2 regions of the Serratia sp. Nf2 genome follow, and region 1 is predicted to be linked to the other one. Evidence: predicted binding sites of a transcription regulator. Region 1 holds the regulator's gene; the other holds the start of a gene.

Region 1 (10,829 bases):
GTCGCCTTCTTTCGAGCCGATCAGCTGGTTGAGGTAGCTCCAGTCGTCGTAGTCTTGCTGGCTGCGGGCGATTTGCTCGAACAGCGCCTGTTGATTGAGACGGCGGGCGGCGTCGCTTTCCAACTGGTTGCGCAGTTCGCCCTGGCTCAGCTGCAGCGCCTTCAACTGCTGTGCCAGATCGGCCAGCGATTGGGTGAGCGCGTCGAGATCCGCGTTGGCCTCATCCACCCCTTCCGGGCGGTTCTGCCGATGCTGCTCCAGCGTTTGCGTCGCCTGAGCCAGCAGGGCCGCAGCCTCTACCTGCCGCTGTTGCAGCTGCTCTTTGCGCTGCTGCAATTCGCGGCGCAGGGCATCGTCCAGCAGCGCGGCGGCGAAGGCGGTTTCATCGGTAAATTCGCTGTCGGCCAGCGCCTGCTGCCATTGCTGCTGCGCCTGCTGTAGCCGTTCCTGCATTTGGGCGTGCTGCTGTTGTAACCCGGCCTGCTGGCCGGCCAGGCGCTCGCGCAGTTCCTGCGCCTTTTGCCATTGCTCGGCGGCCTGCAAGCTGGCCTGTTCACAGGCGGTTTGTTTGGCGCGCAGCTGTTCGCGCACCTCGGCGATCCGCTGTTCGCCGAACAGCGCCAGCCGCTGCGCGCGCCGTTCTGCAAGAGTTTTCTCGCCTTCTTGCCAGCGTTGTTGCAGGTCTTGCTGCTGTTGCAGGCTGTCGGCATGGGTCTTTTGCAGCAGCGTAAAGCGCTCTTCGAGCAGCGCCAGCTGTTGCTGCGCCTGCTGCTGCTGCGTTTGCAGAGCGGCGAGCGCGTCTTTTGCCTGCTGCACCGCCTGCGCCGCCTGTTCATGCTGCTGCAGCGCGTGCTGCCCGTGTCGCTCTTCGTCGTCGCAGCCGCTCAGCCAGGCGCTGAGTTGCTCGCCCTCCGCCAGGGTAAAGTCGAATGCCAGCGGCGCGCTGAGCTGCTGCCACTGCTGCTGTTGGGCAGCCAGCTGCTGCTCATCCTGCGCGATAGCCTGCTGCTGGCGTTGCTGCTGCTCTTGCAGGCCTTCACAGCGGGTGCGCAGCTCGGTGCCCTGGGTTTGCAGTTTCTCGGCGAGGGTGCGCATCTCAACCAAGCGTTGTTCCGTCGCCGAAGGCTGCACCGCCTGATATTGCTCCACCGCCGGGTGGCTGGTGGAGCCGCACAGCGGGCAGGGGGCGCCGCTCTGCAACAGGGCGCGCTCCGCTTCCAGGCTGACGATGCGTTTTTCCAGCTCGTGGATCCGCTCCACTTCCTGCAGCTGTGCCTTGTGCTGTTTGAATTGCTGACGCGCGTTCTCCAGCTGGTGTTGCAGCCCGGCGAGCTGCGTTTGCCGTTCGGCGTGCTCCGCCTGTTGCCGGGCCAGACGCTCGCGGGTCTGACGGTTAAGGGAAGCGAGCGTAAATAACTGCTGGCGCGTCGGGCGCAGATCCGCCAGAGCGCTCAGGCGCTGGCGCAGCGGGGCCAGCGGCGTTTGCGCCTCCAACGCCTGCCGTTGTTGCTGTTGAGCGGCCAGCGCTTCGGTCAGTGCGTTCAACTGCTGTTGATGCTGTGCGGCCTGCGCCGTCAGCTGGCTGCGCTGGGCGGTGAGCTGCTCCAGTGCGGTCTGCTGTTGGGCGCACTGCTGCGCGGCGGCATCGCCGGCCTGTCGCCGCTCGGCCTGCATCGACTGCAGTTGGGCGATCTGATGGTCGAGCGGAGCGACCTGGTCATCGATCAGCTGTTGCTGCTGACGCATATGCTCGGCATGGGCTTGCTGCGCCAGACGGGCCTTTTCCACCGCCTGCTGCAGCGGCGCCAGCTGCGCCGAGTGCTGCTCCTGTTGCTGCGTCAGCTGGGCAGCCTGCTGTTGTATCGTCTGCAGCTCGGCGCGGCAGCGATCGCGTTCGCTGCGCAGCGGCCGCAATTTCTCGGCCGGTTCGCTGAGCGCCAGCCGCTGCAGCTGCGGGGCGGCCTCGGCCTGCTCGCGCTGGGCGGTTTCCAGCCGCCGTTGCCCCTCGTTTTGCTGTTGCTGGAGGCGCTGCCATTGCTGCAGCCAGCTCAGCGCCTGTTGCTGTTGCTGAGTTTGCTTGCCGAGAGCGCTTTCCTGCGCGCTCAGCGCCGCTAGCCGTTCAGTCAGGGAGTAGCGCTGTTCATCGTTCAGCAGCTCGATGCCGCTGGCGCGCTGGTGCAACGCATCCAGGTCAGTTTTGGCCTGCTTGTGGGATTCGAACACCTGTTCGGACAGCCGCCCGTAGATTTCGGTGCCGGTCAGTTCTTCCAACAGCTCGGCGCGATCGTTGGCGTCGGCGTTGAGGAACGCGGCGAACTGCCCCTGAGACAGCATCATCGATTTGGTGAAGCGGCCGAAGTCCAGCCCGGTGATGGCGGCGGTGATCTCCAGCTTATCGCGCACCTTATCCGCCAGGATCTTACCGTCCTCGCGGCGCGCCAGTTCGACCTTCGGCGCCTGCAGATTGCCGTCCGGCGCGTTTTTGGCGCGACGCTGGCTCCAGAAGGCGCGATAGCCGATGCCCTTAACCTCAAATTCGACCTCCGCCAGCGATTCGGCGGTGTGGCGGGTCATCAGTTCATTCTGGCTCGGCGTGACGTTGAGACGCGGCGTCTGGTGGTACAGCGCCAGGCAGATGGCGTCCAGCAGGGTGGTTTTGCCCGCGCCGGTCGGGCCGGTAATGGCGAACAGGCCGTTGCTGGCGAACGGCTCGGCGGTGAAGTCAATTTTCCACTCGCCCTGCAGCGAGTTGAGGTTTTTTAACCGCAGGCTGAGGATCTTCATGGGTGGGGCTCCTCAAGATTGTGCTGCACCGCATCGACTACCTGGCGGAACAGTTGATGCATCCGCCGTTGGCGCGCTTCGGGCATGTCGGCCTCTTGCGCCAGGCGCCGTTCGAACACCTCGTTGACGCTCAGCTCGTTCAGCGTTTCCTTGTCCTGCTGCGCGATCGCCTGGCGGCGTTGCTCTTTGCTGCGCCGCAGCAGCACCACTTCCACCGGCAGCTCATCCGCCATCAGCTGGATGCGGCGCTGGATATCGCTGAGGTAGTCCTGCGTCGCCACTTCGATATCCAGCCAAACCAGCAGCTCGCCGGCATAGTCGGCAAATTGCTGCAGCTGCCGTTCGATCTCGGCCAGATCGCCTTTGATCAGTTGCATGGGCTGGAACTGCGGGATCGTTAACGCCTCTACCTGCTGCAGGGCGCCGTCGGCGAAATCGACCAGGAAGACGCTTTTGGCTTTGCCCAGTTCATCGAAGCTGAGCGGAATCGGTGAGCCGCTATAGCGAATATGTTCCGACTTGGCGACGTTCTGCGCGCGGTGAATGTGGCCCAGCGCGATGTAATCGGCAGGGGGGAAGGCCTGCGCCGGGAAGGCGTCCAGGGTGCCGATATAGATGTCGCGCACCGAGTCGGAGGTGGTGACGCCGACGGTGGTCAGGTGGCCGGTGGCGACGATCGGCAGCGGCAGGCCCAGCCGATCGCGGCGTTCGCAGGCCGCCTGATACAGCGCTTGGTAATGTTCGGCGATGGCTTCCTGCAGCGCCTGCTGTTTCTGCGCGCCGGATTCGCCGGCGCGGCTGGTGAGCAGATCGCGCGGCCGCAGAAAAGGAATGGCGCACAGCACCGCGCCCGGCTGGCCGTCGCGCCGATTCAGCACCACGATCTGCTGCTCAAGGGAGCCCTGCGCACTCGCGATCACCGTGGTGTTCAGGCAAGAGAGCAGTTCCCGCGATTCGTTCAGCGTCGCTACCGAGTCGTGGTTGCCGCCCAACACCACCAGCTGGCAGCCGGTGCGCTGCAGTTCCACCACGAAGCGGTTGTACAGCTCGCGGGCGTAGCTGGGCGGCGAGCCGGTATCGAACAGATCCCCGGCGACGATCAGCGCATCCACCTGCTGCTGCTCGATCTGTTCGATCAGCCAGTTCAGAAAAGCCTGATGTTCGGCGGCACGGCTTTTGGTGAAAAAGTACTGGCCAAGATGCCAGTCAGAGGTGTGGATCAGGCGCATGACACTCCCGGATGCAAAGGTAATGGCGATGATTATAAAGGCCGCGGCGGCGGCTGTCCCGGCGCAATGGCGATGACCACGGAATGATTTTTCTTTGCGCCGGGAAATAATCGCTATGCTTACTGCCTATAACAGCCGCTTTTTTTCATAAAAGTGTCACAAAACTGACGCATAATGGCGCCCGCAAAGTCGCTAACACATTGGCAGGATTGACGATGGCAAGACGCATACTGGTGGTGGAAGACGAAGCGCCGATCCGTGAGATGGTGTGCTTTGTGTTGGAACAGAATGGTTACCAACCGTTGGAAGCCGAGGATTATGACAGCGCCGTGACGCGCCTGTCTGAGCCGTTCCCTGATTTGGTGTTGCTCGACTGGATGTTGCCCGGCGGTTCCGGCATTCAGTTTATCAAACATATGAAGCGCGAAGCGCTGACCCGCGATATTCCGGTCATGATGCTGACCGCGCGCGGCGAAGAGGAAGACCGCGTGCGCGGCCTGGAAGTGGGGGCGGATGATTACATCACTAAGCCGTTCTCGCCCAAGGAGCTGGTGGCGCGCATCAAGGCGGTCATGCGCCGCATTTCACCGATGGCGGTGGAAGAAGTGATTGAAATGCAAGGGCTGAGTCTGGATCCGTCCTCCCACCGCGTGATGGCTAACGATCAGGCGCTGGACATGGGGCCGACCGAGTTCAAGCTGCTGCACTTCTTTATGACCCACCCGGAGCGGGTTTATAGCCGTGAGCAGTTGCTTAATCACGTCTGGGGCACTAACGTTTATGTGGAAGACCGTACCGTTGACGTGCATATCCGTCGGCTCCGCAAGGCGTTAGAAACCAGTGGGCATGATAAAATGGTTCAAACCGTTCGGGGCACCGGCTACCGGTTCTCAACGCGCTACTGATCGCGCTGCGCTGGAGAATATGCCGTGTTAGAACGTCTGTCGTGGAAGAGGCTGGCTCTGGAGCTGGCTCTTTTTTGCCTGCCCGCCTTACTGCTGGGGCTGATTTTCGGTTATCTGCCCTGGTTCCTGCTGGCCTCCGCGCTGGCTGCGCTGGTGTGGAATTTCTACAACCAGCTCAAACTCTCCCATTGGCTGTGGATTGACCGCAGCATGACGCCGCCGCCCGGCCGCTGGAGCTGGGAGCCGCTGTTCTATGGCCTGTATCAGATGCAGCAGCGCAATCGCCGCCGCCGGCGCGAGCTGGCGCTGCTGATCAAGCGCTTTCGCAGCGGGGCCGAATCGCTGCCTGATGCGGTGGTGATGACCACCGTCGAAGGCAACATCTTCTGGTGTAATGGGCTGGCGCAGCATCTGCTCGGCTTTCGCTGGCCGGAAGACAACGGCCAGCACATCCTCAACCTGTTGCGTTATCCGGAATTCAGCCACTACCTGCAACAGCAGGAGTTCTCGCGCCCGCTGACGCTGCAGCTGAACAACGAACACTACGTCGAATTCCGCGTGATGCCTTATTCCGAAGGGCAACTGCTGATGGTGGCGCGCGACGTCACCCAGATGCGCCAGCTGGAGGGCGCGCGGCGCAACTTCTTCGCCAACGTCAGCCATGAACTGCGCACGCCGCTGACGGTGTTGCAGGGTTACCTGGAGATGATGGGCGACGAAGAGCAGGACGGCTCGCTGCGCAGCAAGGCGCTCGGCACCATGCAAGAACAGACCCGTCGAATGGACGGGCTGGTCAAGCAGCTGCTGACGCTGTCGCGCATCGAGGCGGCGCCCAATGTCGACATGAACGAGCGGGTGGATATCCCGCTGATGCTGCGAGTGTTGCAGCGCGAGGCGCAATCGTTGAGCGGTGGCAATCACGAGATCAGCTTCCGGGTAAACGAACAGCTCAACGTGTTCGGCAATGAAGATCAGTTGCGCAGCGCGGTGTCTAACCTGGTGTACAACGCGGTCAATCACACGCCGAAGGGCACCCACATCGAAGTGAGCTGGCAGCAGACGGCGCATGGTGCGCAGTTCCAGGTCAGCGACAACGGGCCGGGCATCGCCGCCGAACACCTGCCGCGCCTGACCGAGCGTTTTTACCGCGTCGATAAGGCCCGTTCGCGCCAAACCGGCGGCAGCGGGTTGGGGCTGGCGATCGTCAAACACGCGCTCAGCCATCACGACGCGCGGCTGGAGATCCTCAGCGAGCCGGGGATCGGCACCCGCTTTATCTTTACCTTACCCAACCGGTTGATTGTTCCCGCCGCTTTATCAGAGAATGCGGTGAAAAATTAACGCGAGACACCGGTATGACCCGAATAACCCGAGGGCTGTTGCTTTGCCTGGCGCTGCTGGCCGGACGCGGCGCGCTGGCGCAGCCCGACGGCATGCTGGCGGGCAACCTGTCCAGCGTCGGTTCCGACACCCTGGCGAATCTGATGGCGCTGTGGGCGCAGGATTTCAGCCGGCATTACCCCAACGTTAACCTGCAGATCCAGGCCGCCGGCTCGTCGACCGCGCCGACCGCCTTGGCGGCGGGCGCCGCGCAGTTGGGCCCGATGAGCCGGCCGATGAAGGCGGCCGAGGTCTCGGCGTTCGAACACCGTTACGGCTATGCGCCGCTGGCGGTGCCGGTGGCGGTGGATGCGCTGGTGGTGTTGGTGCATCAGGACAATCCGCTGCGCGGCCTCAATCTGCAGCAGCTCGATCGCATTTTCTCCGCCACCCGGCGCTGCGGAGAAAGCAAACCGCTGACGCGTTGGGGCGAGCTGGGGCTCAGCGGCGACTGGGCGACGCGCTCGCTGCAGCGCTTCGGCCGCAATTCGGCTTCCGGCACCTACGGGTATTTCAAACTGCGCGCGCTGTGCGGCGGCGATTTTATGCCGCGCGTCAATGAGCTGCCCGGTTCGGCCTCGGTGGTGCAGGCGGTGGCCGGTTCGCTCAACGGCATCGGCTATGCCAGCATCGGCTTTCGCGCCAGCGGCGTGCGGCTACTGCCGTTGGCAGAGTCGGGTGAGGACTATGTCGCGCCTACCGCCGCCAACGTGCGCAACGATCGCTACCCGCTGTCGCGCTATCTCTATATCTATATCAACAAAGCCCCCAATCAACCGCTCGAGCCGCTGACCGCCGCGTTCCTCGACCGCGTGCTGTCGGCCGCAGGGCAGAACCTGGTCAATCACGACGGCTATCTGCCGCTGCCGCCGGCCGCCCTGCAGAAGACCCGCCAGGCGCTCGGCTTGCAGCCGCTCGCGTCGGCCACGGTGCAATAAGCGACAAAATGTGGCGTAATTTTCGCCTTTTTTAACGGCTGAACGGAGCTTATGCCACGCGAAAATCGGGCATTTATTGGCGTTTTCGCGCGGTAAAGTGGTATATGCTTCACGTTTTGTGAATCTGTTGTTCAAAAATGATACAAATCATGTAGTGTATATTTATTGATAGCCAATATGATCGACTGGTGGCTAAAGTTTATATGGTCGATAGCTCTGCTTTTCGCCGTGCGTCTTGCCTTGAAGCGCTATAAACGTTTACCTTAGCCCTCGTTGTCGGATTAAACCTCCATTTTTATAACTCCTAAAATTTTGCCCATCTTCATGAGTGGCCACTTTCGAATAGGGACATAAACGCCGGATCGACTGCGTTTAGGGTGCTTATTTGGTGCTGCAACGATCGGGCATGCCGGCAACCGGGTGGGGCGTCACGCCACCACGCTATCGGACCATATTTTTTCATTTGAACAGGCAACACGACATCGTATGAGTCATCGTTTAACGTCAAAAGATATCCTGGCACTGGGCTTCATGACCTTTGCCTTATTCGTTGGGGCCGGGAACATCATCTTCCCGCCGATGGTCGGCTTGCAGTCCGGTGAACACGTCTGGACCGCGGCGCTGGGCTTTCTGATCACCGCGGTCGGTCTGCCGGTCATTACCGTCATCGCGCTGGCGCGCGTCGGCGGCGGCATCGACGCCCTCAGCTCACCGATCGGCCGCGGCGCCGGCCTGCTGCTGGCGACCGTCTGCTACCTGGCCGTCGGCCCGCTGTTCGCCACGCCGCGCACCGCCACCGTGTCCTTTGAAGTGGGTATCGCCCCGCTGACCGGCGACGGTGCCATGCCGCTGTTCATCTACAGCCTGGTGTACTTCGCGCTGGTGATCGGCATCTCCCTGTATCCGGGCCGCCTGCTCGACACCGTCGGCCACGTGCTGGCACCGCTGAAGATTGTGGCGCTGGCCGTATTGGGCATCGCCGCGCTGCTGTGGCCTGCCGGCGCGCCGATCCCGGCGACGGCGGCTTACCAGAGCGTGCCTTTCTCCTCCGGCTTCGTTAACGGCTATCTGACCATGGATACGCTGGGTGCGCTGGTATTCGGCATCGTTATCGTCAATGCGGCGCGCTCGCGCGGCGTGAAAGACGCCGGTCTGTTGACCCGTTACACCATCTTGGCCGGTTTGATCGCCGGCGTGGGCCTGACGCTGGTTTACCTGAGCCTGTTCAAGCTGGGCTCCGGCAGCGGCGCGCTGGTGCCTGACGCCACCAACGGCGCGGTGATCCTGCACGCTTACGTTCAGAACACCTTCGGCGGCCTGGGCAGCTTCTTCCTGGCGGCGCTGATCTTCATCGCCTGTATGGTGACCGCGGTCGGCCTGACCTGCGCCTGCGCCGAGTTCTTCGCGCAATACCTGCCGTTCTCGTACAAGACGCTGGTATTTATCCTGGGCCTGTTCTCGATGGTGGTGTCCAACCTCGGCCTGAGCCACCTGATCCAGATCTCCATTCCGGTGCTGACTGCGATTTACCCGCCGTGCATCGTGCTGGTGGTGCTGAGCTTCACCCTGCGTTGGTGGCACAGTGCGCCGCGCATCATCGCGCCGGTGATGCTTGTCAGCCTGTTGTTTGGTATCCTTGACGCGGTGAAAGCCTCCAGTTTCCAGCAGCTGCTGCCGGCCTGGACCACTCACCTGCCGCTGGCGGAGCAGGGGTTGGCATGGTTGCCGCCTTCGCTGCTGATGCTGGCGCTGGTCGCGATTTATGATCGGGTGTGCACGCGTTCCCAAGTGACCGCGCACTGATAATCCCCCGGCTTAATCCAGGGCCACGGACATGTCCGTGGCTTTTTTACGTTTAAAACTATGGGTCATCTTCATGCAACAACAGTCACCCACCACGGCCCCCGACAATAAGCTGAAACGCGGCCTCAGTACGCGTCATATCCGCTTTATGGCGCTGGGATCGGCCATCGGCACCGGGTTGTTCTACGGCTCGGCGGACGCCATCAAAATGGCCGGCCCGAGCGTGCTGCTGGCTTACCTGATCGGCGGCATCGTGGCCTTTATCATCATGCGCGCACTGGGGGAGATGTCGGTCAACAACCCGCAGGCCAGCTCGTTTTCCCGCTACGCGCAGGACTACCTCGGCCCGATGGCGGGTTACATCACCGGTTGGACTTACTGCTTTGAAATCCTGATCGTCGCCATCGCCGACGTGACCGCCTTCGGCATCTATATGGGGGTCTGGTTCCCGGAAGTGCCGCACTGGATCTGGGTGCTGAGCGTGGTGCTGATCATCGGCGCCATCAACCTGATGAGCGTCAAGGTATTCGGCGAGTTGGAGTTCTGGTTCTCGTTCTTCAAGGTCGCCACCATCATCATCATGATCGCGGCCGGCATCGGCATCATCATCTGGGGCATCGGCAACGGCGGGCAACCGACCGGCATTCATAACCTGTGGTCGAACGGCGGCTTCTTCAGCAACGGCTTTATCGGCATGATCCTGTCGCTGCAGCTGGTGATGTTCGCTTACGGCGGCATTGAAATCATCGGCATCACCGCCGGCGAAGCCAAAGATCCGAAAAAATCGATTCCTAAAGCCATCAACTCGGTGCCTTGGCGCATTCTGGTGTTCTACGTCGGCACGCTGTTCGTCATTATGTCTATCTACCCGTGGAACCAGGTGGGCACCAACGGCAGTCCGTTCGTGCTGACCTTCCAGCATATGGGCATCACCGTGGCGGCGGGTATCCTCAACTTCGTGGTGATCACCGCTTCGCTGTCGGCGATCAACAGCGACGTGTTCGGCGTCGGTCGCATGCTGCACGGTATGGCCGAGCAGGGCCATGCGCCGAAGATGTTCAGCAAGGTATCGAAGCGCGGCATTCCCTGGGTGACGGTGGTGGTGATGATGCTGGCGCTGCTGCTGGCGGTATACCTAAACTACATCATGCCGGAGAGCGTGTTCCTGGTGATCGCGTCCCTGGCGACCTTCGCCACCGTGTGGGTGTGGATCATGATCCTGTTCTCCCAAATCGCCTTCCGCCGCAGCCTGAGCAAAGAGCAGGTGAAGCAGCTGGCGTTCCCGCTGCGCGGCGGAGTGTTCACCTCGGTGGTGGCAATCGTGTTCCTGGTGTTCATCATCGGCCTGATCGGCTACTTCCCGACCACGCGCGTCTCGCTGTACGCCGGCCTGGTTTGGGTGGTATTGCTGCTGGCGGGATACTGGTTCAAGGTCAACCATCAGAAAAAACGCGCGCCGCTGGCGGCGCAGCAAGACTAAATGGAAAAACACCGGCTAAGGCCGGTGTTTTTTTAGGGGCAGGCGTCAAGCGAAGTCCAGCTTGCGCAGTTTCGAAACGTCGATGGACTGCCTGGCCTGCCACAGATCGTAAGCATCCTGCATACCCATCCAAACCTGTTCGGAACTGCCTATCACGATAGACAGGCGGATGGCCATTTCCGGCGAGATATCGGACTTTCCGCTGATCAGGCGTTGAACCGTGGAGGGCGCGACGTCCAGCGCTTTAGCCAGCGCGCGCGCGCTGAGATTCAGCGTTTCCATGGTTTCTTTGATCAACTCGCCAGGATGA
Region 2 (21,378 bases), on a different contig from region 1:
CTGGACCAGCGTGCTGCGCCAGCTGATCCACCTGGGTTTTATCACCCAGAACATCGCCATGCACTCGGCGCTGCAATTGACCGAGGCGGCGCGTCCGGTGTTGCGCGGCGAGGTGGCGCTGCAGCTGGCGGTGCCGCGTATCCAGAGCCTGAAGTCGCGCGGCAGCGCCAACCAGAAATCCTACGGCGGCAATTACGATCGCAAGCTGTTCGCCAAGCTGCGCAAACTGCGCAAGTCGATCGCCGACGAAGAAAATATTCCGCCCTACGTGGTGTTCAACGACGCCACGCTGCTGGAAATGGCCGAACAGATGCCGATTAAGGCCGGCGATCTGCTGAGCGTCAACGGCGTCGGCCAGCGCAAACTGGAGCGTTTCGGCGCGCCCTTTATGGCGATGATCCGCGACCATCTCGACAATGATGAAGACTGAGGGCGATAAATCATGCTGATGCTGTTTCTCACCGTGGCGCTGGTGCATCTGATTGCGCTGATGAGCCCGGGGCCGGACTTCTTTTTCGTGTCGCAAACCGCCGCCAGCCGCTCGCGCCGCGAGGCGATGATGGGCGTAGTCGGCATTTCGCTCGGCATCGTGGTGTGGGCCGGCGTGGCGTTGATGGGGCTGCATCTGATCCTGCAGAAGATGGCCTGGCTGCATCAGATCATCATGGTCGGCGGCGGCATTTACCTGTGCTGGATGGGGTGGCAGCTGCTGCGCTCCGCGCGGGCGCAGCAAGCGCAGCCGGCGGCGGAGGCCCAGGTGGCGTTGCCGAAGGCCGGGCGCAGCTTTATTCGCGGTTTCCTGACCAATCTGTCCAACCCGAAAGCGGTGATCTATTTCGGCAGCGTGTTCTCGCTGTTCGTCGGCGACAGCGTCGGCGCCGGGGCGCGCTGGGGGCTGTTCTTGCTGATCGTCGCCGAGACCTTCGTCTGGTTCAGCCTGGTGGCGGTGGTGTTTGCGCTGCCGGCGATGCGCCGCGGCTATCAGCGGTTGGCCAAGTGGATAGACGGGGTGGCGGGCGTGCTGTTTACCGGCTTCGGGTTACACCTGATCTTTACCCGTTGACCGGCAGTGAAACGCCAAAGGCCGAGCAGCGATGCCCGGCCTTTTTTGTCAGGCTTTGCGGGCGGTCGCCAGCAGCCCCGCCACCAAAATGAACAGCGAACCGAACACCCGGTTAAGCAGTTGCATCTGGCGCGGGGTTCTCAGCCAGCCGGCGATGCGCGTCGCCAGGGTGGCGTAACCGATCATCACCAGAATATCCACCAGCACGGTGGTGACACCGAGCACCAGATACTGCTCGGCCTGCGGCTGATTGGGCAAGATAAACTGTGGGAACAGCGCGGCGAGAAACACGATGCTTTTCGGGTTGGTCAGGTTGACCAGCACCGCACGGCGGAACAGACGGCGGCGCGGCATGCTGCCCGCCAGCGCATGCAGATCCAGCGCCCCGGCGGCGCGCCATTGCTGGATGCCGAGCCACACCAGGTAGGCGGCGCCCAGCCATTTCAGCAGTTCGAACGCCAGCAGCGATTGAGAAATCAGCGCGCCGAGGCCGATGCCCACCAGCACGATGTGCGCGCTCAGCCCGACCTGCAGCCCGGCGATCGATGCGGCGGTGCCGCGATAGCCGTGGCTGATGCCGGTGCTCATGGTATTGATGGCGCCTGAGCCGGGGGACAGGCTGAGGATAAGCGTGGTCAGCAGGTAGGTTAACCACCAGTCCAAGGTCATGGTTCTCGGCTCCCTGAAAGTGTCGTTTTGTGCCACAATGCGCCGAGGCGGCGCCGTTTTTTGTAAGAATTGAATCACAATACGCTAGTATGATTTCTTGTGCCAGCGGTCACATTTTCCGCCGGCCCCACAGGGAAAACGCTCTCGATGACCTCGTTCACTCTCAGCTCCGATGACTGGTTAACGCGTGAAACGCAATTCGCTGCCTTCGCCACCGGGCCGCTGCTGGACTTCTGGCGGCTGCGGGAAGAAGGCGAGTTCAGCGGCGTGGACGGCGTGCCGATCCGCTTTGTGCGTTTTCGCTCCGCACGGCATCAGCGAGTGGTGGTGGTCAGCCCCGGCCGCATCGAAAGCTACGTGAAATACCCCGAGGTGGCCTACGATCTGTTCCACTGCGGTTACGATGTGGTGATCGTCGATCATCGTGGCCAGGGGCGCTCCGGCCGTTTACTGGCGGATACGCACCGCGGTCATGTGGTAAACTTCGCCGACTACGTGGACGATTTCGAGCAGCTTTGGCAGCGCGAGGTCGAATCGCGCGGTTATCGGCAGCGCTTCGCGCTGGCGCATTCGATGGGTGGCGCGATCCTGGCGCAGTTCCTGCAGCGTCGGCCGCAGGCGTTCGACGCGGCGGCGTTTTGCGCGCCGATGTTCGGCATCCAGTTGCCGATGCCGGGCTGGCTGGCCGACCGCATTCTCGACTGGGCGGAGACCCGCCCGGCGATCCGCGACTATTACGCGGTGGGCACCGGCCAGTGGCGGCCGCTGCCCTATGTGGTTAACGTGTTGACCCACAGCCGCGAACGCTATCGGCGCAGCCTGCGCTATTATGCCGATTACCCCGAGCTGCAGGTGGGCGGGCCGACCTACCATTGGGTGCGGGAGAGCATTCGTGCCGGCCGGCAGATTATCGCTCAGGCCGGGGAGATAACAACGCCGCTGTTGCTTTTGCAAGCCGGTGAGGAGCGGGTGGTCGACAACCGTTCGCACCAGGCTTTTTGTCAGGCTCTGTCAGACGCGGGGCGTCCTTGCGAAGGGGGGCTCCCGTGGGTTATCAACGGCGCACGCCATGAGATCCTGTTCGAGCGGGACGCGATGCGCGCCGAAGCACTGAACGCAATCCTGCGCTTCTTTGCTCAACACTTAGGCGGCGCGCTGCCGCCGACAACTCCATCAGAGGTTAGAACATAACGCTATGTATCACGTCGTCGCTTCCGATTTAGATGGCACGCTGCTGTCTCCCGACCATACCCTGTCGCCGTACGCCAAAGAAACGCTGAAGTTGCTGACCCAACGCGGCGTGCATTTCGTGTTCGCCACCGGCCGCCACCATATCGACGTGGGGCAGATCCGCGACAGCCTGGAGATCAGCGCCTTTATGATCACTTCCAACGGCGCGCGGGTGCATAACACCGCCGGCGAGCTGATTTTCAGCCATAACCTGGACGGGGATATCGCCCGCGATCTGTACGGCATGCTGCACGACGATCCGGAGATCACCACCAACGTCTACCGTAACGACGATTGGTTTACCAACCGCGAAAGCCCGGAGCAGGAAGAATTCTTCCAGGAGTCGGTGTTCAAATATCAGCTGTTTGAGCCGGGCCTGCTGGAAACCGACGGCGTCTGCAAGGTTTACTTCACCTGTGAAGATCACGAGCGTTTGCTGCAGGTGGAAGACGCCATCAACGCGCGCTGGGGCGATCGGGTCAATGTCAGCTTCTCGTTCCCGACCTGCCTGGAAGTGATGGCGGGCGGCGTGTCGAAAGGGCATGCGCTGGAAGAAGTGGCCAAGATCATCGGCTATACGCTGCAAGAGTGCATCGCCTTCGGCGACGGCATGAACGATCTGGAGATGCTGTCGATGGCCGGCAAGGGCTGCATCATGCGTGATGCGCATCAGCGCCTGAAGGATATGCTGCCGGAGCTGGAAGTGATCGGCTCCAACGTCGATAACGCGGTGCCGCACTACCTGCGCAAGATGTTCCTCTGAAATAACCAGGGCGCCTTGCGGCGCCCTGGTTATTACTTGTGCTGGCCCTGCTTCTGCAAGAACTGCACGCCCTTGTCAGGGAAGTCGGTGAACACGCCGTCGACGCCGGCCTGGTTGTAGATCACGTCATACAGTTGGTTCACGTCGGTCACGTATTTCGGCAGCGCATCGGCGCGGATGGTGAACGGATGCACCGCCAGCTTGCTGGCGTGCGCTTCTTTCACCATGTCGGTCAGCACGATATGGCCCGGCTTGGATTTATCCGCTACCACCAGCATGTGGTAGTCCGGTCCGATACCGTCGGCATACTGAGCGATTTTCTTCATCGCGCCCGGTTTGAACATCCAGTCGTAGTCGTATTCTACCCACTTGCCGTCGGCTTTCTGCTCGTAGGTTTCCTGCCAGTCGTTATAGGCGATCAGCTGCACCAGCTTCAGGTCCATACCCAGCTTCGGCTCCAGCTCGTTCTTGATACGTTTGAGCTCGTTGGCGTCGAAGCACTGCAGGTAGACGTTGTCGTTTTTGCCGGTATAGCCGTACTGCTTGAGCACCGCCAGCACTTTGCTGGAGATGTCTTTGCCTTCCTGTTTGTGGAACCAAGGCGCCTTGATTTCCGGGTAGATGCCGATGTTCTTGCCGGTCGAATGGTTCAGACCCTGCACGAACTCGATCTCTTCCTGGAAGGTGTGTACGCGGAAGTCGGATTTGCCCATCGGGAAGCGGCCAGGATAACCCTGTACCTTCTTGCCGTTTTCGATTTCAAAGCCTTCGGTGAACTTCAGCGATTTGATCTCCGCCAGCGTAAAGTCGATGGCGTAGTAGCGGCCGTCTTTGCGCGCGCGGTCCGGGAAGCGTTCGGCGACGTCGGTGACGCGATCGAGGTAATGATCGTGCAACACCACCAGCTCGTTGTCCTTGGTCATCACCAGATCTTGTTCGAGGTAATCGGCGCCCTGGGCGTAGGCCATCGCTTTCGCCGGCAGGGTGTGTTCCGGCAGGTAGCCGCTGGCGCCACGGTGGGCGATCACCACTTTGTCCGCCGCCTGTGCGGCGCTGACCATCGAGGTGGCGAGAATGATCCCTGTCAGCAGGGCTTTGACTTGAGTCCGCATTCCGTTTTTCTCCGTGTTGTTGGGGGCAGGGTAGTAAAAAGGCCGCAGGGCGGCCTTTAAATCATGCAAAAGTCGTGTGACGCTTAACCGCGCTTGGCGGCGATTTCCGCGTGGTGTTTCTTTTCGTTCAGCATGGTCAGCAGCAGCAGGATAACCGCCAGCACGCCGCCGCCGATCATCACCATGAAGCCGCCGTCCCAACCGAAGAAGTCCACGGTGTAACCGACGATGGCGCTGGCCGCAACCGAGCCGCCCAGGTAGCCGAACAGGCCGGTGAAGCCCGCGGCGGTGCCGGCGGCTTTCTTCGGTGCCAGCTCCAGCGCGTGCAGGCCGATCAGCATCACCGGGCCGTAGATCAGGAAGCCGATGACCAGCATACAGATCATGTCCACGGTCGGGTTACCGGCCGGGTTCATCCAGAACACCACGGTGGCAATGGTCACCAGCGTCATGAAGAACACGCCGGTGGCGCCGCGGTTGCCTTTGAACACTTTGTCCGACATCCAGCCGCACAGCAGGGTGCCCGGGATACCGGCGTATTCATACAGGAAGTAGGCCCAGGAAGATTTGTCCAGCGCGAAGTGTTTCACTTCTTTCAGGTAGGTCGGCGACCAGTCCAGAATGCCGTAACGCAGCAGATAGACGAACACGTTGGCGACCGCGATGTACCACAGCAGCTTGTTCGGCAGAATGTACTGCATGAAGATCTGCTTGGCGGTCAGCTCTTCTTCGTCTTTTTCGCTGTAGTCGTCCGGATAGTCGTTTTTGTACTCTTCAATCGGCGGCAGGCCACAGGATTGCGGGGTGTCGCGCATCAGGGCGAAGGCGATCAGGGCCACCAGGATGGCGCCGAAGGCCGGCATGTACAGCGCCGCGTGCCAGTCGTTGAACCAGGCCATACCCAGCAGGAACAGCAGCGGCGGCAGGCCGCCACCCACGTTGTGGGCGCAGTTCCAGATGGAAACGATGCCGCCGCGTTCTTTCTGCGACCACCAGTGCACCATGGTGCGGCCGCACGGCGGCCACCCCATGCCCTGGAACCAGCCGCACAGGAACAGCAGAACGAACATCACCGCGATGCTGGAGGTGGCCCACGGCACGAAGCCCATGAACAACATCACCGCCGCCGCCAGGATCAGGCCGGCGGGCAGGAACACCCGCGGGTTGGAACGGTCGGAGACCGAGCCCATGATGAATTTGGAGAAGCCGTAGGCGATGGAGATGCCTGACAGCGCGAAGCCGAGGTCGCCGCGGCTGAAGCCTTGTTCGATCAGGTAAGGCATGGCCAGGGTGAAGTTCTTACGCACCAGGTAGTAGGCGGCGTAACCGAAGAAGATCCCCAGGAAAATTTGCCAGCGCAGCTTACGGTAGAGCGGATCTACCTTATCGCTCGGCACACGGGCGGTGTGTGCGGCCGGCTTAAAAATACTCAACATGAGCGCCTCCGATGGCTTTATCTGTTATCACATCAATATGACCTTTTACGTTCATTTGATGATTGAGCGGATATCGAATGTGGTGTTTTTGTGTTCCATAACGAGCGCCATTGTCGACAAATACGCCTGGTGTCGCTGTGACGAATGGCGCAATTGTTACACTTTCATGAAACCACGGCGGATTTTGAGCGATTCGTTAACGTTATGAAATAGAAAAACGTCCAAAAATCGTGATTATGATCACATTGATGGTTTTTTGTGGTCATTTTTATTTCGTTTTATGTTCGTTATTGTTCCTTATCAAACAAAGACCCTAATAACCGTGGCTCAATAGGCTCATAACTACCGATCCTGAGGGAGCGACATGAGCAGCTATTTTGACGGCGGCGAAACGGATGTGATCATCATCGGCGGCGGCGCCACCGGCGCAGGCATCGCCCGCGACTGTGCGCGGCGCGGCTTGCGTTGCATTTTGCTGGAGCGCCACGACATCGCCACCGGCGCCACCGGCCGCAACCACGGTTTATTGCACAGCGGTGCGCGCTATGCGGTGACCGACGGCGAGTCGGCGCGCGAGTGCATCGAAGAAAACCGCATCCTGAAACGTATCGCTCATCACTGTATCGAGCGCACCAATGGGCTGTTCATCACCCTGCCGCAGGACTCGCTGGACTATCAGCAACAGTTTATCGCCGCCTGTCGCCAGGCCGACATCGACGCCGAGGCGATCGACCCGCAGCTGGCGCTGCGGCTGGAGCCGGCGGCTAACCCGGCGCTGATCGGCGCGGTGCGCGTGCCGGACGGCACCGTCGATCCTTTCCGGCTGACCGCCGCCAACATGTTGGACGCGCGCGAACACGGCGCGCAGATCCTGACCTACCACCAGGTGGTGGGATTGTTGCGCAGCGGCGATCGGGTGGCGGGCGTGCGCGTTTACGACCATCAGAATCAGCGGCGTTATGAGCTGCATGCGCCGGTGGTGGTCAACGCCGCCGGCATCTGGGGCCAGCAGATCGCCGAATACGCCGACTTGCGCATCCGCATGTTCCCGGCCAAAGGGGCGCTGCTGATCCTCGGCCATCGCATCAACAACATGGTGATCAACCGCTGCCGCAAACCGGCAGACGCCGACATCCTGGTGCCGGGCGACACCATCTCGTTGATCGGCACCACCTCGACCCATATCGACTACGACCAAATTGACAACATGCTGGTGACCCCGCAGGAGGTGGACATTCTGATCCGCGAGGGGGCGCTGCTGGCGCCCACCCTGGCGCAGACCCGCATTCTGCGCGCCTATGCCGGGGTGCGGCCGCTGGTGGCCAGCGACGACGACCCTAGCGGGCGCAACGTCAGCCGCGGCATCGTGCTGCTCGATCACGCCAGCCGCGACGGGCTGGAAGGGTTTATCACCATCACCGGCGGCAAGCTGATGACCTACCGCCTGATGGCAGAGTGGGCCACCGACAAGGTGTGCGACAAGCTCGGCGTAAACCGCCCGTGCACCACCGCGCAAGACGCGTTGCCCGGATCCCGACAGTCGGCGGAGGAAACGGTGCGCAGCGTGGTTTCACTGCCCGCCAGTATTCGCGGCTCAGCAATTTACCGCCACGGCGATCGCGCCAGCCAGGTGCCGGCGGCCGATCGGCTCGACACCAGCCTGGTGTGCGAATGCGAGGCGGTGACCGCCGGGGAAGTGCGCTATGCGGTCAACTCGCTGACCGTCAATAACCTGGTGGATCTGCGCCGCCGCACCCGCGTCGGCATGGGCACCTGCCAGGGCGAACTCTGCGCCTGCCGCGCCGCTGGGCTGCTGACGCGCTTTAACGTCAGCACGCCGCAGCAATCCATCGCGCAGCTGTCGCAGTTCCTCAACGAACGGTGGAAAGGCGTACGGCCGATCGCCTGGGGCGATGCGCTGCGCGAGAGCGAATTTACCAGCTGGGTTTACCAGGGGTTATGCGGGCTTGAGGCCCAGGCCGACAAAGAGCAGGAGGCGGATGATGCGATTTGACGTAGTGGTGATTGGCGGCGGCCTGGCGGGCCTGAGCTGCGCCATTGCCGTAGCCGAACAGGGCAAGCGCTGCGCGGTGGTCAGTTCTGGCCAGAGCGCGCTCTACTTCTCCTCCGGCTCGCTCGATCTGCTGGCGAGATTGCCGGACGGCACGCCGGTCGAGATGCCGCTGGCGGCGTTACCGCAGCTGGCGCAGCAGGCGCCGCAGCATCCGTATGCCCTGATCGGGCCCGGCCGGGTGGCGGCGCTGTCCGCCGCCGCGCAGCGGCTGCTGGAGCGCTGCGGGCTGAACCTGCAGGGCGAGGGAGCCAATAACCATCTGCGTATTACGCCGCTCGGCACACGCCGTGCCACCTGGCTCAGCCCGCAGGCGATCCCGACGCTGCCGCTGACCGGCCAACTGCCGTGGCGGCGCATCGCGGTGATCGGCATCGAAGGATTCCTCGACTTCCAGCCGCAGATGGCCGCCGACTCCCTGAGCCGCGAGCTCGGCGTAGAGACGGAGGTGGCCTATCTGCACATGCCGGCGCTGGACCGATTGCGCAATAACCCCAGCGAGTTCCGCGCGGTAAACATCGCCCGGGTACTGGATTTGATGGAAAGCCTGCCGCCGATGGCCGAAGAGCTGCGGCGGCTGGCGGGGGAAGCCGAGGCGCTCTTCCTGCCTGCCTGTCTGGGCCTGGAGGACGATGCGTCGCTGGCGGTGTTGCAGGATGCGGTCGGCAAGCCGATCCGGCTGCTGCCGACGCTGCCGCCTTCGGTGCCCGGCATGCGCTTGCATCAGGCGCTGCGGCGGCGTTTCCAACAGCTGGGCGGCGTTTTCATGCCTGGCGACAGCGTGCTGCGCGCCGAGTGTGAAGCCGGCCGCGTCACCGGCCTGTATACCCGCAACCACGGCGATATTCCGCTGCGGGCGCAGCAGGTGGTGCTGGCCAGCGGCAGCTTCTTCAGCAACGGGCTGGTGGCGAATTTCGACGGGGTGCGCGAGCCAATCTTCAAGCTGGACGTACACAGCCGCGCGGATCGCGCCGACTGGAGCCGGCGCGAGCTGTTTGCACCGCAGCCTTATCTGCAGTTTGGCGTGCGCACCGACGGCAGGCTGCGGGCGATGAAACAGGGAATGCCGTTCGACAATCTGTATGCCATCGGCGCGGTCGCCGGCGGCTACGATCCGCTGCAGCAAGGCTGCGGCGCCGGCGTGTCATTGATCGGTGCGCTGCACGTCGCGCAGCAGATCGCCGCGGAGGAAAACGCATGAGCCTGCATCAGGACCACAGCTTTGAAAGCTGCATCAAATGCACCGTCTGCACCACCTACTGCCCGGTCGCCAAAGTGAACCCGCTCTATCCGGGGCCGAAACAGGCGGGGCCGGACGGCGAGCGGCTGCGGCTGAAAGATCCGGCGTTGTACGACGAAGCGCTGAAATACTGCACCAACTGCAAACGTTGTGAAGTGGCCTGCCCGTCCGACGTCAAAATCGGCGATATCATTCAACGCGCCCGCGCCGACTTCGCCCAGAACAAGCCGACGCTGCGCGACGCCATCCTCAGCCACACCGACATCATGGGCTCGCTGTCGACGCCGTTCGCGCCGATCGTCAACGCCGCTACCGGGCTGAAACCGGTGCGCAAGCTGTTGGACAAGGCGCTGAAGATCGATCACCGTCGCGAACTGCCGAAATACTCGTTCGGCACCTTCCGCCGCTGGTACCGGCAACAGGTGCAGGCTCAGCAGCGTTATGCCGAGCAGGTGGCGTTTTTCCACGGCTGCTTCGTCAACTATAACCATCCGCAGCTGGGCAAGGATTTGATCCGGGTGTTCAACGCGCTGGATATCGGCGTGCAGCTACTGAAACGCGAGAAATGCTGCGGCGTGCCGCTGATCGCCAACGGGTTTATCGAGCAGGCCAAAAAGCAGGCCAGGGTCAACGCCGAATCGCTGCATGAAGCGGTGCTGGAACGCGGCATTCCGGTGGTGGCGACCTCATCGAGCTGCACCTTCACCCTGCGCGACGAATACCCGCATCTGCTGGACGTGGACACTACCCCGGTGCGCGATCGGGTGGAGCTGGCGACGCGCTATCTCTATCGCCTGATCAATCAGGGGCGCAGCCTGCCGCTGCAGCACACGCCGCTGCGGGTGGCTTATCACACGCCTTGCCATATGGAGAAAATGGGCTGGACCGCCTACACCCTGGAGCTGCTGCGGCAGATTCCGGGGCTGGAGCTGGTGGTGCTGGATTCGCAGTGCTGCGGCATCGCCGGCACCTACGGGTTTAAATCGGAGAACTACGCCACTTCGCAAGGTATCGGCGCGCCGCTGTTCCGGCAGATCGAAGAGAGCGGGGTGGATCTGGTGGTGACCGACTGCGAAACCTGCAAATGGCAGATAGAAATGTCCACCAGCAAGCGCTGCGAACATCCGATCACCTTGCTGGCGCAGGCGCTGACGTAAAAACGAAAGGGCCGGCAAGCCGGCCCTCTGTGGGATTACTGCTTCAGCTTCAGGGTGGAGATGATGCCTTCGGCTTCGGTCTGCGCCTGCTGCTGATTGTCCGCCGGCAGCGTCACCTGAATGGTCAGCATGTTGTTGTTCAGCGAACCGATCAGGACGGAGGAATAAGCTTTTTCACCGCCGCTGGTGATGATGCTGTCCAGCTGACGCAGCGGCACGCCGTTGACGTCGAGCGCTTTGTTGGTGATCACCTGCAGGTTGGCGTCACGCGCGCGCTGGGTATTCTCCAGGCGCTTGGCCAGGGTCTCCAGGCTGTCGGCGGTCTTGTCGCCCAGGATGACGATCACCGCGCGCTGGCCGGTGCTGTCTGCGTAAACATGCATGTTGTTGGCCTGGTTGCCCAGCTTGCCGCTCTGATCCGCCATGCCAACTGGCAGGGTGAACGCCAGTTTACCGTCCAGCAGGCTGACCTGCTGCCCAGCCGGCGCGCTGGCCGCTGCGCCGTCTGGCGCTGCCTTGGTGTCTTTGGTGTTGCCGTCGCAGGCCGCGAGGCCAAGCGCCAGCAGGCTGATACCCATCAATTTCGCTACTTTACGCATCGGGCTTCCTTCTTCCTTTCCGGTAGGGATTCACTGTCGTATCGCAACCTATTCCAGGTTGAAATGCAAGGCAGATGTTGTCACAAGTTTTTTTCCAGTAATAGCCGATAATCAGCCACTTCGCCTATCTTTTCCAGCTGAACAATCTGATAGTGATGGGCGAGCAGCATCGTCAGCATGGCGCGGAACCGGTTACGGGTTTTGACCGTCAGTTGGCGATAGCCCTGCGCCCGCGCCCAGCGTTCCTGTTCGGCCAACAAGGCCTGCGCCACGCCGTGGCGACGGCATGTCGGCAGCACGCCACCCAGCCAGCTGTAAAACACCGTTTCCTGCCGTTGATAACCGAGTTTGAAACCGGCCGGCTGCCCGCCTATCTCGGCGATCAACAGGCTGGCGGGGGCGGCACCGATACGCCGCTGCAGATCGGCCAGGCTATGCAGGCCGCCGAATTCGGGGATGCGTTGGTAAAGGCGGTGGATTTCTTCGAGCGTGGCGGTGCGGACGATTGGGGTCATGAGCGGCCTCCAAAGGATAGGGCCGCCCAGAATAACACGACTCAGCTCGGCTGCAGGCTGCCGCTGCGCGCTGCGATGCGTTTGAGCAGCATGTTCAGCAACACGCCGTACATCGGCAGGAAGAACAGTAGGCAGATCATCACCTTGAAACTGTAATCCACCAGCGCGATCTCCACCCAGTTATTGGCCATGAAGGGATCGCTGCTCTTGTAGAAGGCGATGAAGAAGAACGCCAGCGTATCGCTGATGTTGCCGAAGAACATCGCCGCCGCCGGCGCCACCCACCAGGCGCTGCGCTGGCGCAGGCGGTTAAAGACGTGAACGTCGAGGATCTGGCCGAGTACGTAGGCCATAAAGCTGGCCACGGCAATGCGCGCCACGAACAGGTTAAAACTGCCCAGCGCCGCGAAGCCCTGCCATTCTCCCTGATAGGTGACGGTGGAGATCACGTAAGAGATGAACAGCGCCGGCACCATCACCGCCAGGATAATCCGCCGCGCCAGCGGCGCGCCGAAAATGCGCACGGTCAGATCGGTTGCGAGGAAGATAAACGGGAAGGTAAAGGCGCCCCAGGTGGTATGGAAGCCGAAAACGGTGATCGGCAGCTGCACCAGGTAGTTGCTGGAGGTAATGATGGCGATATGAAACAGCGAAAGCCAGACCAACGCCGTGAAGCGCTGCTGTGCGGTAAACGAATACATATTGTAGCCTTTTTAGCAGTGGGGTGAGGGAACCCAGTGTGTCTTGTCAAAACAGCAAAAAACGCTGCGCGGCGGCATGATACGCGTTTGCGCAACCAATGCAATGGTTAAATTTAACGCAAACGTTAACGCATCTTGCGCAGAAAAACTACCGGCGTAAACTAGGCGCTAATGAGATGCGGCGAGCGTTCGCCGATCGTTTTTGAACGAGAAAAATTGCATGACTGACTTATTTGCCCAGGCAGACCAGACGCTCGACGCGCTGGGCCTGCGTTGCCCGGAACCGGTAATGATGGTGCGCAAAACCGTGCGCCATATGGACAACGGCGAAACGCTGCTGATTATCGCCGACGATCCAGCCACCACCCGCGATATTCCGGGGTTCTGCCGCTTTATGGAGCATACGCTGGTGGCGCAGGAGACCGAGCAGGCGCCATACCGTTATCTGCTGCGTAAAGGTGTATAACGGCGACACGGTCGTGTTGATGAAGGAAAAGTTCCTTTCCCCGAAATGACAACGGGCGCGCTATGCCGCGCCCGTATTACTTTCCGAACTTAGCTGCGCTTTTTCAACAGCCGCAGCGCGTTGGCGGTGACCAGCGCGGTGGCGCCGGAGTCGGCCAGCACCGCCAGCCACAAACCGGTCAGCCCCAGCAGGCTGGTGATCAGGAAGACCCCCTTCAGCCCCAATGCGATGGTGATGTTCTGCCGGATATTGGCGTGGGTGGCGCGCGAGATGCGGATCATCTCCGCGATGCCTACCAGCCGGTTGTGGGTTAGGGCGGCGTCGGCGGTTTCCAATGCCACGTCGGTGCCGCTGCCCATGGCGATGCCGATGCTGGAGGCCTTCATCGCCGGGGCGTCGTTGATGCCGTCGCCGATCATCGCCGTCGGGCGCAGTTCGCTCAATTCGGTGACCGCGCTGACCTTATCTTCCGGCAGCAGGCCGGCACGATAGTCGAGGCCCAGCTCGCCGGCGATCGCCGCGGCGGCGCGCGGGTTGTCGCCGGTCAGCATCACGCCGCGAATACCCAGCGCGTTCAGTTCGGCTATCGCCTGTTTGGCGTCGCCGCGCAGCGTATCGCGCAGCGCCAGCAAGCCGATGGGCGCGCCGTCTTCCAGCACCACCACCGCCGTTTTGCCGGCGTTTTCCAGCTTGTCTACCTGGCTCTGCCATTGAGCGTCGAGCTGGCCCGGTGCCAGCTTGCCCGGCGCGCTGATCAGCACGGTCTTGCCGTCCACGATCCCTTCCACGCCGACGCCGGCCAGCGCGCGGCGCGCCTGCGCCAGCGGCAGCTCAGTCCCGCTTTCGGCGGCGCGGTTGATGATCGCCTGCGCCAGCGGGTGATGTGAACCGGCTTCCACCGCGGCGGCAAGCTGCAGCAGCCGCTGTTCGGTGCGCGCGCCGATCGGCAGCACGTCGGTCACCGTCGGCTTGCCTTCGGTCAGGGTACCGGTTTTATCGAAGGCGATGGTTTGTATCTGGCCCAGCTGTTCCAGCGCCGCACCGCCTTTAATCAGCGCGCCGCGCCGCGTGGCGGCTGCCAGCCCGGATGTAATGGCCGCCGGAGTCGAGATCACCAATGCGCATGGGCAACCGATCAGCAGCAGCGTCAGGCCGCGATAGATCCAGGTATCCCACGGCTGCGAGAACAGCAGCGGCGGCAGCAGGATCACCGCGACGGCCAGCAGCATAATGGCCGGGGTGTAATAACGGCTGAACCGATCGAGGAAGCGTTCGATCGGCGCGCGGCGCTCTTCGGCCTCTTCAATCAGCTGCAAAATGCGGTCGATGGCGTTTTTGCCGGGCTCGGAGATCACCTTCATCTGCGCCGCCTGATCGACGGACAGGCTGCCGGCGGCCACTTTCTCACCCTGTTGGCGCTCGACCGGCACCGACTCGCCGGTCAGGGCGCTTTCGTCGAAGCTGGCGAACGGATTGAGCAGCTCGGCGTCGGCCGGCAGGCGCCCGCCGGGCGCGATTTCAATCACATCGCCCGGACGCAGGCTGGCGACCGGCACGCGTTTGCGCTCCGCACCTTGCAGCAGCAGCGCATCTTCCGGCACCAGCTCCATCAGCGCCGTCACCCCGCGCCGTGCGCGGTTGGCGGCGTAGGATTCCAGCAGCTCACCGACCATAAACAGCAGCAGCACCATCGCCGCCTCGGCGGTGGCGCCGATGAACAGCGCGCCGATGGCCGCCACGCTCATCAGCGTTTCGATGGCGAACGGCGTGCCGGAACGAATCAGACGCAGCGCCTTGGTGGCTACCGGCGCCAATCCGACCAGCGTGGTGGCGATAAAGGCGATGCGGCCCAGCTCCGGGTTAACCCGATCCAGCACCCAGCTGACGATCATCAGGGTGGTTAACAGCAGCAGCGGTGCGAATTCGCCGAAGCGTGAGGTTTTCGGCGCGGGGGCTTTGGCGGTCTGGGTGCCGAGCAGGGTAAAGCCGGCTTGGGCGACCGCGTCCTGGATCCGCAGGCTGATGTCGGACTGTGCGTCGACCACCAGTTTTTCGGTGGCGAACAGCACGCGCACGCTGTCGACGCCGGGGAGTGAAATGACGGCATTTTCGATTTTCTTGGCGCAGCTGGGGCAGTCCATGCCGGTGACTTTCCAGCTGAAACGTTGGCTACCGGAAGGGGGAGCGGCGGCCAGCCTGTCGCTTTCCTCGTCCGGATCGTCGGGTGCGGCGGTGCAGCTGCCGCTATCGCCATGATCGTGATGGTGGTGGGCGTGTTCGGCCTGTGCGGCGGCGTTTTTCGGCTCGCTGCTGCAGCCATGTTGAGTTTTGCTGTGGCTGTGGTTGCAGCCGCATCCGCCTTCGGCGTGGTGATGTTCCTGATGATTATGGTTTTGCTGATTGTGCATAACGTCCCCCTTCGGGCTGTTAAACGGGTTTGCTCAGCTGACTCTACACCCTGGAGTCAACTCCAGAGTCAAGCGCCGGATGAGAATTATTGCTAACGGCGTTCGGGCCTATAAAGGGGTATTCATTCAATAATGAATAATGCGAATTTTAATCTATCGGCTTTTCTTATCCTCTATTGGGATGAAAAGGCTCGCCGCCGTTAGTTTAAATAAGAAAATAATATTCCTATAGAAACTAAAAAATCGCGCGACCTAATAATAAAGAGTTATTAATCTATAACGCTTTAGCAAAATTTACCCTTTTCCCTGTGCGAAGCCAGCATGATTCGCTTGAGTCTGCAGGCCGCATTACTATTGAAGTTTGGTGCCAACTTATCCTCATCAAGTTTCATTTGTTTTGTAAATAATCCTAAAAAGCAGCATAACAAACTTTCGTTGCGATAATAAATGGTTGATTATTTTATGTGCAGTTTTGCGGCCCTGCCTATAATTGGAATCGATTACCATTTTTAATGGCGATCTTATTTGCTGATATATATGCATTAATTCTACCTAACACACTGCCGGTAACGGCGCATAAGCCCCTTCCAGCAAGCTTAAGGTTCATTAACCGTGGCTTACGGGGAGGTTATGTCTATCTGTCTGATTGATATCAATCAGGTAATGAGTGGAATCGAACCAATGCAATCTACTAAAAAGGCAATTGAAATTACTGAATCCAGCCTTGCAGCCGCAACAACCGGCTACGATGCTGTAGACGACCTGCTGCATTATCATGAGCGGGGTAACGGGATTCAGATTAATGGCAAGGATTCATTTTCTAACGAGCAAGCTGGGCTGTTTATTACCCGCGAGAATCAAACCTGGAACGGTTACAAGGTATTTGGCCAGCCGGTTAAATTAACCTTCTCCTTCCCGGACTATAAGTTCTCTTCCACCAACGTCGCCGGCGACACCGGGCTGAGCAAGTTCAGCGCGGAACAGCAACAGCAGGCTAAGCTGTCGCTGCAGTCCTGGGCCGACGTCGCCAATATCACTTTCACTGAAGTGGCGGCCGGTCAAAAGGCCAACATCACCTTCGGCAACTACAGCCAGGATCGCCCAGGCCACTATGATTACGGCACCCAGGCCTACGCCTTCCTGCCGAACACCATTTGGCAGGGCCAGGATCTGGGCGGCCAGACCTGGTACAACGTCAACCAATCCAACGTGAAGCATCCGGCGACCGAAGACTACGGTCGTCAGACGTTCACCCATGAGATTGGCCATGCGTTGGGCCTGAGCCACCCGGGCGACTACAACGCCGGTGAGGGTAACCCGACCTATCGCGACGTCACCTATGCGGAGGATACCCGCCAGTTCAGCCTGATGAGCTACTGGAGTGAAACCAACACCGGTGGCGACAACGGCGGCCACTATGCCGCGGCTCCGCTGCTGGATGACATTGCCGCCATTCAGCATCTCTATGGCGCCAATCTGTCGACCCGCACCGGCGACACCGTGTACGGTTTTAACTCCAACACCGGTCGCGATTTCCTCAGCACGACCAGCAACTCGCAGAAAGTGATCTTTGCAGCCTGGGATGCGGGCGGTAACGATACCTTCGATTTCTCCGGTTACACCGCGAACCAGCGCATCAACCTGAACGAGAAATCGTTCTCCGACGTGGGTGGCCTGAAGGGCAACGTCTCGATCGCCGCCGGGGTGACCATCGAGAACGCTATCGGCGGTTCCGGCAACGACGTGATCGTCGGTAACGCGGCCAACAACGTGCTGAAAGGCGGCGCAGGTAACGACGTGCTGTTCGGCGGCGGCGGGGCGGATGAGCTGTGGGGCGGTGCCGGCAAAGACATCTTCGTGTTCTCTGCCGCCAGCGATTCCGCACCGGGCGCTTCAGACTGGATCCGCGACTTCCAGAAGGGGATCGACAAAATTGACCTGTCGTTCTTCAATAAAGAAGCGCAGAGCAGCGATTTCATTCACTTCGTCGATCACTTCAGCGGCGCGGCCGGCGAAGCGCTGCTCAGCTACAACGCTTCCAACAACGTGACCGATTTGTCGGTGAACATTGGTGGCCATCAGGCGCCGGACTTCCTGGTGAAAATCGTCGGCCAGGTAGACGTCGCCACTGACTTTATCGTGTAACGCAGCAACGGAACGCCCGGCGCAGTCTCGGCCGGGCGTAATGCGGGAGCCCGGTATGAAAGGTACTTTAACGCGCACCGCTTTGGCGGCGGGCGGCATGATGATGACAAGTGCGGTCATGGCCGGCAGCCTGGCGTTGCCGACCGCGCAGTCGCTGGCGGGGCAATGGCAGGTGGCCGATAGCGAACGCCAATGCCAAATCGAGTTTCTGGCGAATGAGCAAAGCGAGACCAACGGCTATCAGCTGGTGGATCGGCAACGGTGTCTGCAAAGCGTGTTTGCGGCGGAAGTCGTGGGCTGGCGCCCGGCGCCGGACGGCATCGCGCTGCTGCGGGCGGATGGCAGCACCCTGGCCTTCTTCTCGCGCGACGGCGATCTGTATCGCAATCAGCTGGGCGCCGACGATGCCCTGACGTTGAAAGCGCTGGCTTAATGAAGAAACGGGTTCGGCGCACCGAACCCGTGGCAGAGAGTTACAGGTAGAGCGAACGCACGATCAGGAAGTGGCCGGAGAAGTAACAGAAGGCCACGATGGCGTCCGCCGCGCGGAAGGTGAAACGGTAGCGGTTGAGCAGCCAAACCACGTTGGCCAGCAGCAGCAGCGAGGTGCCGGTCAGCAACGAGAAGCCGAAATCGGTACTGCGCAGGAAATATTGCTCGCCCGCCAGCCAGACCATTAGCAGCGTCATCGCCACGTAGGTGGCGATCGGCCAACGCATCTCTTCCAGCCGGGTCCAAAGGGTGGCCAGCAGCAACGCGCCGATCGCCAGCAGCGCCAGCGGCAGCGGCCAGAACAGACTGAACGTCATCTGGCTGGCGAAGCTCAGGGTATACAGCAGGTGGGACAGGAAAAAGGCGCCGATGGCGTACAGCACCCGCTCGCGCGGCAGCAGGAGCAGCGCGTCACCGATCAGCGTCGCCAGCAGGCCGAGCACGATCAGATAACCTGCTGCGCCGAGCACCGGCGCCTGCCAGGCCAACAGCAACAGCAGCAGCAGCGTGACGGGTTTGAACACCCAGCGCTGCCAGCGCGGGCCACGGTAAGAGGCGTCGACGAACAGCCAACCGGAAAAGAATACGGCAAGGAACGGCCAACTCATTTATGTCTTCCTTATGCATGAGGGAGCCGCAATAACCGGCTCCAAACTGTCACCAATGTCACTTCTTCATTTCAGTGTAGGTAGCCTGCCGACGATCGACAATGCTTTCTTGAGAATGCTATGTTTACGCCGATTTGGCCGTGAAGGAAATGGGAAACCGATGAGCAAGCCACCGTTGTTTTTTGTCGCCGTGATTGCGTTGATTGCCGTGCTGGCCACGCAACGCTATTTCAAACAGCGCCAGCAGGAGGCGGAAAACGATCGTGCGCCGATGCGCAGTCTGCAGGTGACGGTGAGCGACAAGCGCAGCTTCCCGGTCGCCAAGACCCGTGCGCCGCAGCGCGAACCGCTGGTCAATGAGCCGATGTATTACGAGGTGGTGTTCAGCCCGAAACAGGGCGGTGAAGACATCCAGCTGCGGCTGAAACAGTGGCAATACAACCCGATAGAAAAAGGCGCGCAGGGCACGTTGAACATGCAGGGCACGCGCTTCGTTTCTTTCACCGTTCAGCCGTAGCGGTCACTTTTTCTTGATGGGTGGCTGTTTCTTCTGCCAGGCCAACAGCTCGAACACGCCAAAGATAAAGATCTTGGCTTCTTGCCAGTAGCTGATTGGCTGATCCTTCGGCTGGGTGGATTTCAACAGCACCAGCTGCAGGCCGTGCATCACCACCATAAAGAACAGCGCCACGTCGATGAAATACTTCAGCGGCTTGGGAAACGGGTGGAACAGGTTAGAGAGCAGGAAGCCCCATACGCACAGCATCAGCAGGCGGCCCAGATTAATCAGCATGGTCGGTTTTCTCTTGCGAACGAATATAAAGGCGATAAGCCACCTGGCCGGCGACCTTCTCCCGGTGCAGCTGCCAACTGGCAGGCACGTCCGCCGCGGTGTTTTCCACCTCGGCTTCTACATAGATCCAGGCCTCGTCGGCCAGCCAGCCTCGCTGCTCCAGCAGCAAGGCGGTCTCCGACAGCAGGCCTTTGCGAAACGGCGGATCGAGGAACACCACGTCGAACGGTTGGCCCTCGCCCGCCAGCCAGCTCAGCGCGTTGGTGTTGATAACCACCCCCTTGCCCTGCAGCAGCGCCAGATTTTTTTCCAGCTGCTGCGCCACCGGCCGTTCGAATTCCAGCAGCGTGGCGCTGCCGGCGTAGCGCGACAGCGCTTCCAGCCCTAATGCGCCGCTGCCGGCGAAACAGTCCAGACAGCGCGCGCCCTGAATCACCGGCGCCAGCCAGTTGAACAGGGTTTCACGCACCCGATCGGTGGTGGGGCGCAGCCCCGGGCTGTTCGGCACCGGAAGCTTGCGACCGCGCCATTGGCCGCCGATGATGCGGATCTGTCCGGCTGCGGCCTGGGGCGGTTTTTTGGCCGCCGCCCGTGGCGAGAGTCTTGTCATAAGCGTTGTTTGATTTCTTTTACGGCGCGGGGCCGCAGAGGTTAACGAAAAGTTGTCCCTATTCTACCGGTGACGGGCGTCGGGGGGAACGGTAAAACTTTGTTGTCTGATTTCACACCGGAAAGCATGCCGGATGCGTGTTGCTGCGCGAGGGAAAGTGATAGACTCGGCGGATTATTGTCAGCATATATCCTTCAGGTATGTAGGGTAAGCGAGCCTTCGGTACGGAGTAGAGTCATAACATGGCAAAAGATAAGAAACGTGGGTTTTTCTCCTGGCTGGGCTTTGGCCAGAAGGAAAAGGAAGAAGAGCAACAGCAACCTGAGCAGCCGTTAGAGCAGGCGGAGCCTCAGGCTGCGGAGACGCCGGCTGAACCGGCCGCCGCCAAGCTGGATGACAAGCTCCCCGCCCAGGAATCTGAACCTGCCGCCTCCGTCGACACCCCGGGAGAGTGGGATAACGGTCAGGCCGGCGAACCCATCGCGGAAAACCTGCCGGCGGCGGCTGAACATCCGGCGGCGCCGCACGCGTTGGCCGAAGAGATCGTCAGCGTCACCGAGCAGGTGGTGGCGCAACAGCAGCCGGTCGTCGAACCCGAGCCGGTCGTTGAGCCTGAGCCGGTCGTCGAACCCGAGCCGGTTGTCGAACCCGAGCCGGTCGTTGAGCCTGAGCCGGTCGTCGAACCCGAGCCGGTCGTTGAGCCCGAGCCGGTTGTCGAACCCGAGTCGGTTGTCGAATCTGAGCCGGTCGTTGAGCCAGAGCCAGTTGTTGAGGCAGAGCCGGCTGTTGAGCCAGAGCCGGTCGTTGAACCTGAGCCGGTTGTCGAATCTGAGCCAGTCGTTGAGCCAGAGCCAGTTGTTGAGCCAGAGCCGGTCGTTGAACCTGAGCCGGTTGTCGAACCGGAACCGGAGCCGGAAGAAGAAAAGCCGCTTGAACCTGTAGCGCCGGCCGCTGCGCAAGAGCAGGAGCGCCCGACCAAAGAGGGCTTCTTCGCTCGCCTGAAACGCAGCCTGCTGAAGACCAAGCAAAACCTTGGCTCCGGCTTTATGGGACTGTTCCGCGGTAAAAAGATCGACGACGACCTGTTCGACGAGTTGGAAGAACAGCTGCTGATCGCCGATGTCGGCGTGGATACCACGCGCAAGATCATCACCTCCCTGACCCAGCACGCCAGCCGCAAGCAGCTGAAAGACGCCGAAGCGCTGTACGGCAAGCTGAAGGAGGAAATGTCCGAAATTCTGGCCAAGGTCGATCAGCCGCTGGATGTCAGCGGGAAAACCCCGTATGTCATCCTGATGGT

The links. Region 1 encodes PhoB, which activates phosphate uptake and scavenging genes when phosphate is short. Its sites were predicted from a motif close to CTGTCATAAAACTGNCNNAT; they were not measured.
Region 2: glpT (glycerol-3-phosphate transporter) is a predicted target of PhoB. The motif match lies at 6,427-6,446, and genes of this name have one in related genera.

Annotation. Positions count from the first base shown of each region.
Region 1 is NZ_PYTW01000005.1:67,495-78,323, forward strand. Features, by position in the region: gene sbcC (exonuclease subunit SbcC) at 1-2,784, opposite strand, end outside; gene sbcD (exonuclease subunit SbcD) at 2,781-4,013, opposite strand; gene phoB (phosphate response regulator transcription factor PhoB) at 4,229-4,918, shown strand; gene phoR (phosphate regulon sensor histidine kinase PhoR) at 4,943-6,259, shown strand; gene C9411_RS12635 (PstS family phosphate ABC transporter substrate-binding protein) at 6,274-7,236, shown strand; gene brnQ (branched-chain amino acid transport system II carrier protein) at 7,723-9,039, shown strand; gene proY (proline-specific permease ProY) at 9,113-10,519, shown strand; gene C9411_RS12650 (HigA family addiction module antitoxin) at 10,565-10,829, opposite strand, start outside.
Region 2 is NZ_PYTW01000007.1:49,978-71,355, reverse strand. Features, by position in the region: gene recQ (ATP-dependent DNA helicase RecQ) at 1-430, shown strand, start outside; gene rhtC (threonine export protein RhtC) at 443-1,063, shown strand; gene rhtB (homoserine/homoserine lactone efflux protein) at 1,112-1,732, opposite strand; gene pldB (lysophospholipase L2) at 1,880-2,923, shown strand; gene yigL (sugar/pyridoxal phosphate phosphatase YigL) at 2,928-3,725, shown strand; gene glpQ (glycerophosphodiester phosphodiesterase) at 3,758-4,837, opposite strand; gene glpT (glycerol-3-phosphate transporter) at 4,921-6,273, opposite strand; gene glpA (anaerobic glycerol-3-phosphate dehydrogenase subunit A) at 6,638-8,287, shown strand; gene glpB (glycerol-3-phosphate dehydrogenase subunit GlpB) at 8,277-9,545, shown strand; gene glpC (anaerobic glycerol-3-phosphate dehydrogenase subunit GlpC) at 9,542-10,741, shown strand; gene C9411_RS16220 (DcrB family lipoprotein) at 10,777-11,340, opposite strand; gene C9411_RS16215 (GNAT family N-acetyltransferase) at 11,421-11,855, opposite strand; gene C9411_RS16210 (7-cyano-7-deazaguanine/7-aminomethyl-7-deazaguanine transporter) at 11,897-12,556, opposite strand; gene tusA (sulfurtransferase TusA) at 12,777-13,022, shown strand; gene C9411_RS16200 (zinc/cadmium/mercury/lead-transporting ATPase) at 13,112-15,430, opposite strand; gene C9411_RS16195 (serralysin family metalloprotease) at 16,112-17,575, shown strand; gene C9411_RS16190 (AprI/Inh family metalloprotease inhibitor) at 17,631-18,008, shown strand; gene C9411_RS16185 (lysoplasmalogenase) at 18,049-18,675, opposite strand; gene C9411_RS16180 (DUF2500 domain-containing protein) at 18,836-19,192, shown strand; gene C9411_RS16175 (DUF1145 family protein) at 19,196-19,468, opposite strand; gene rsmD (16S rRNA (guanine(966)-N(2))-methyltransferase) at 19,458-20,078, opposite strand; gene ftsY (signal recognition particle-docking protein FtsY) at 20,321-21,378, shown strand, end outside.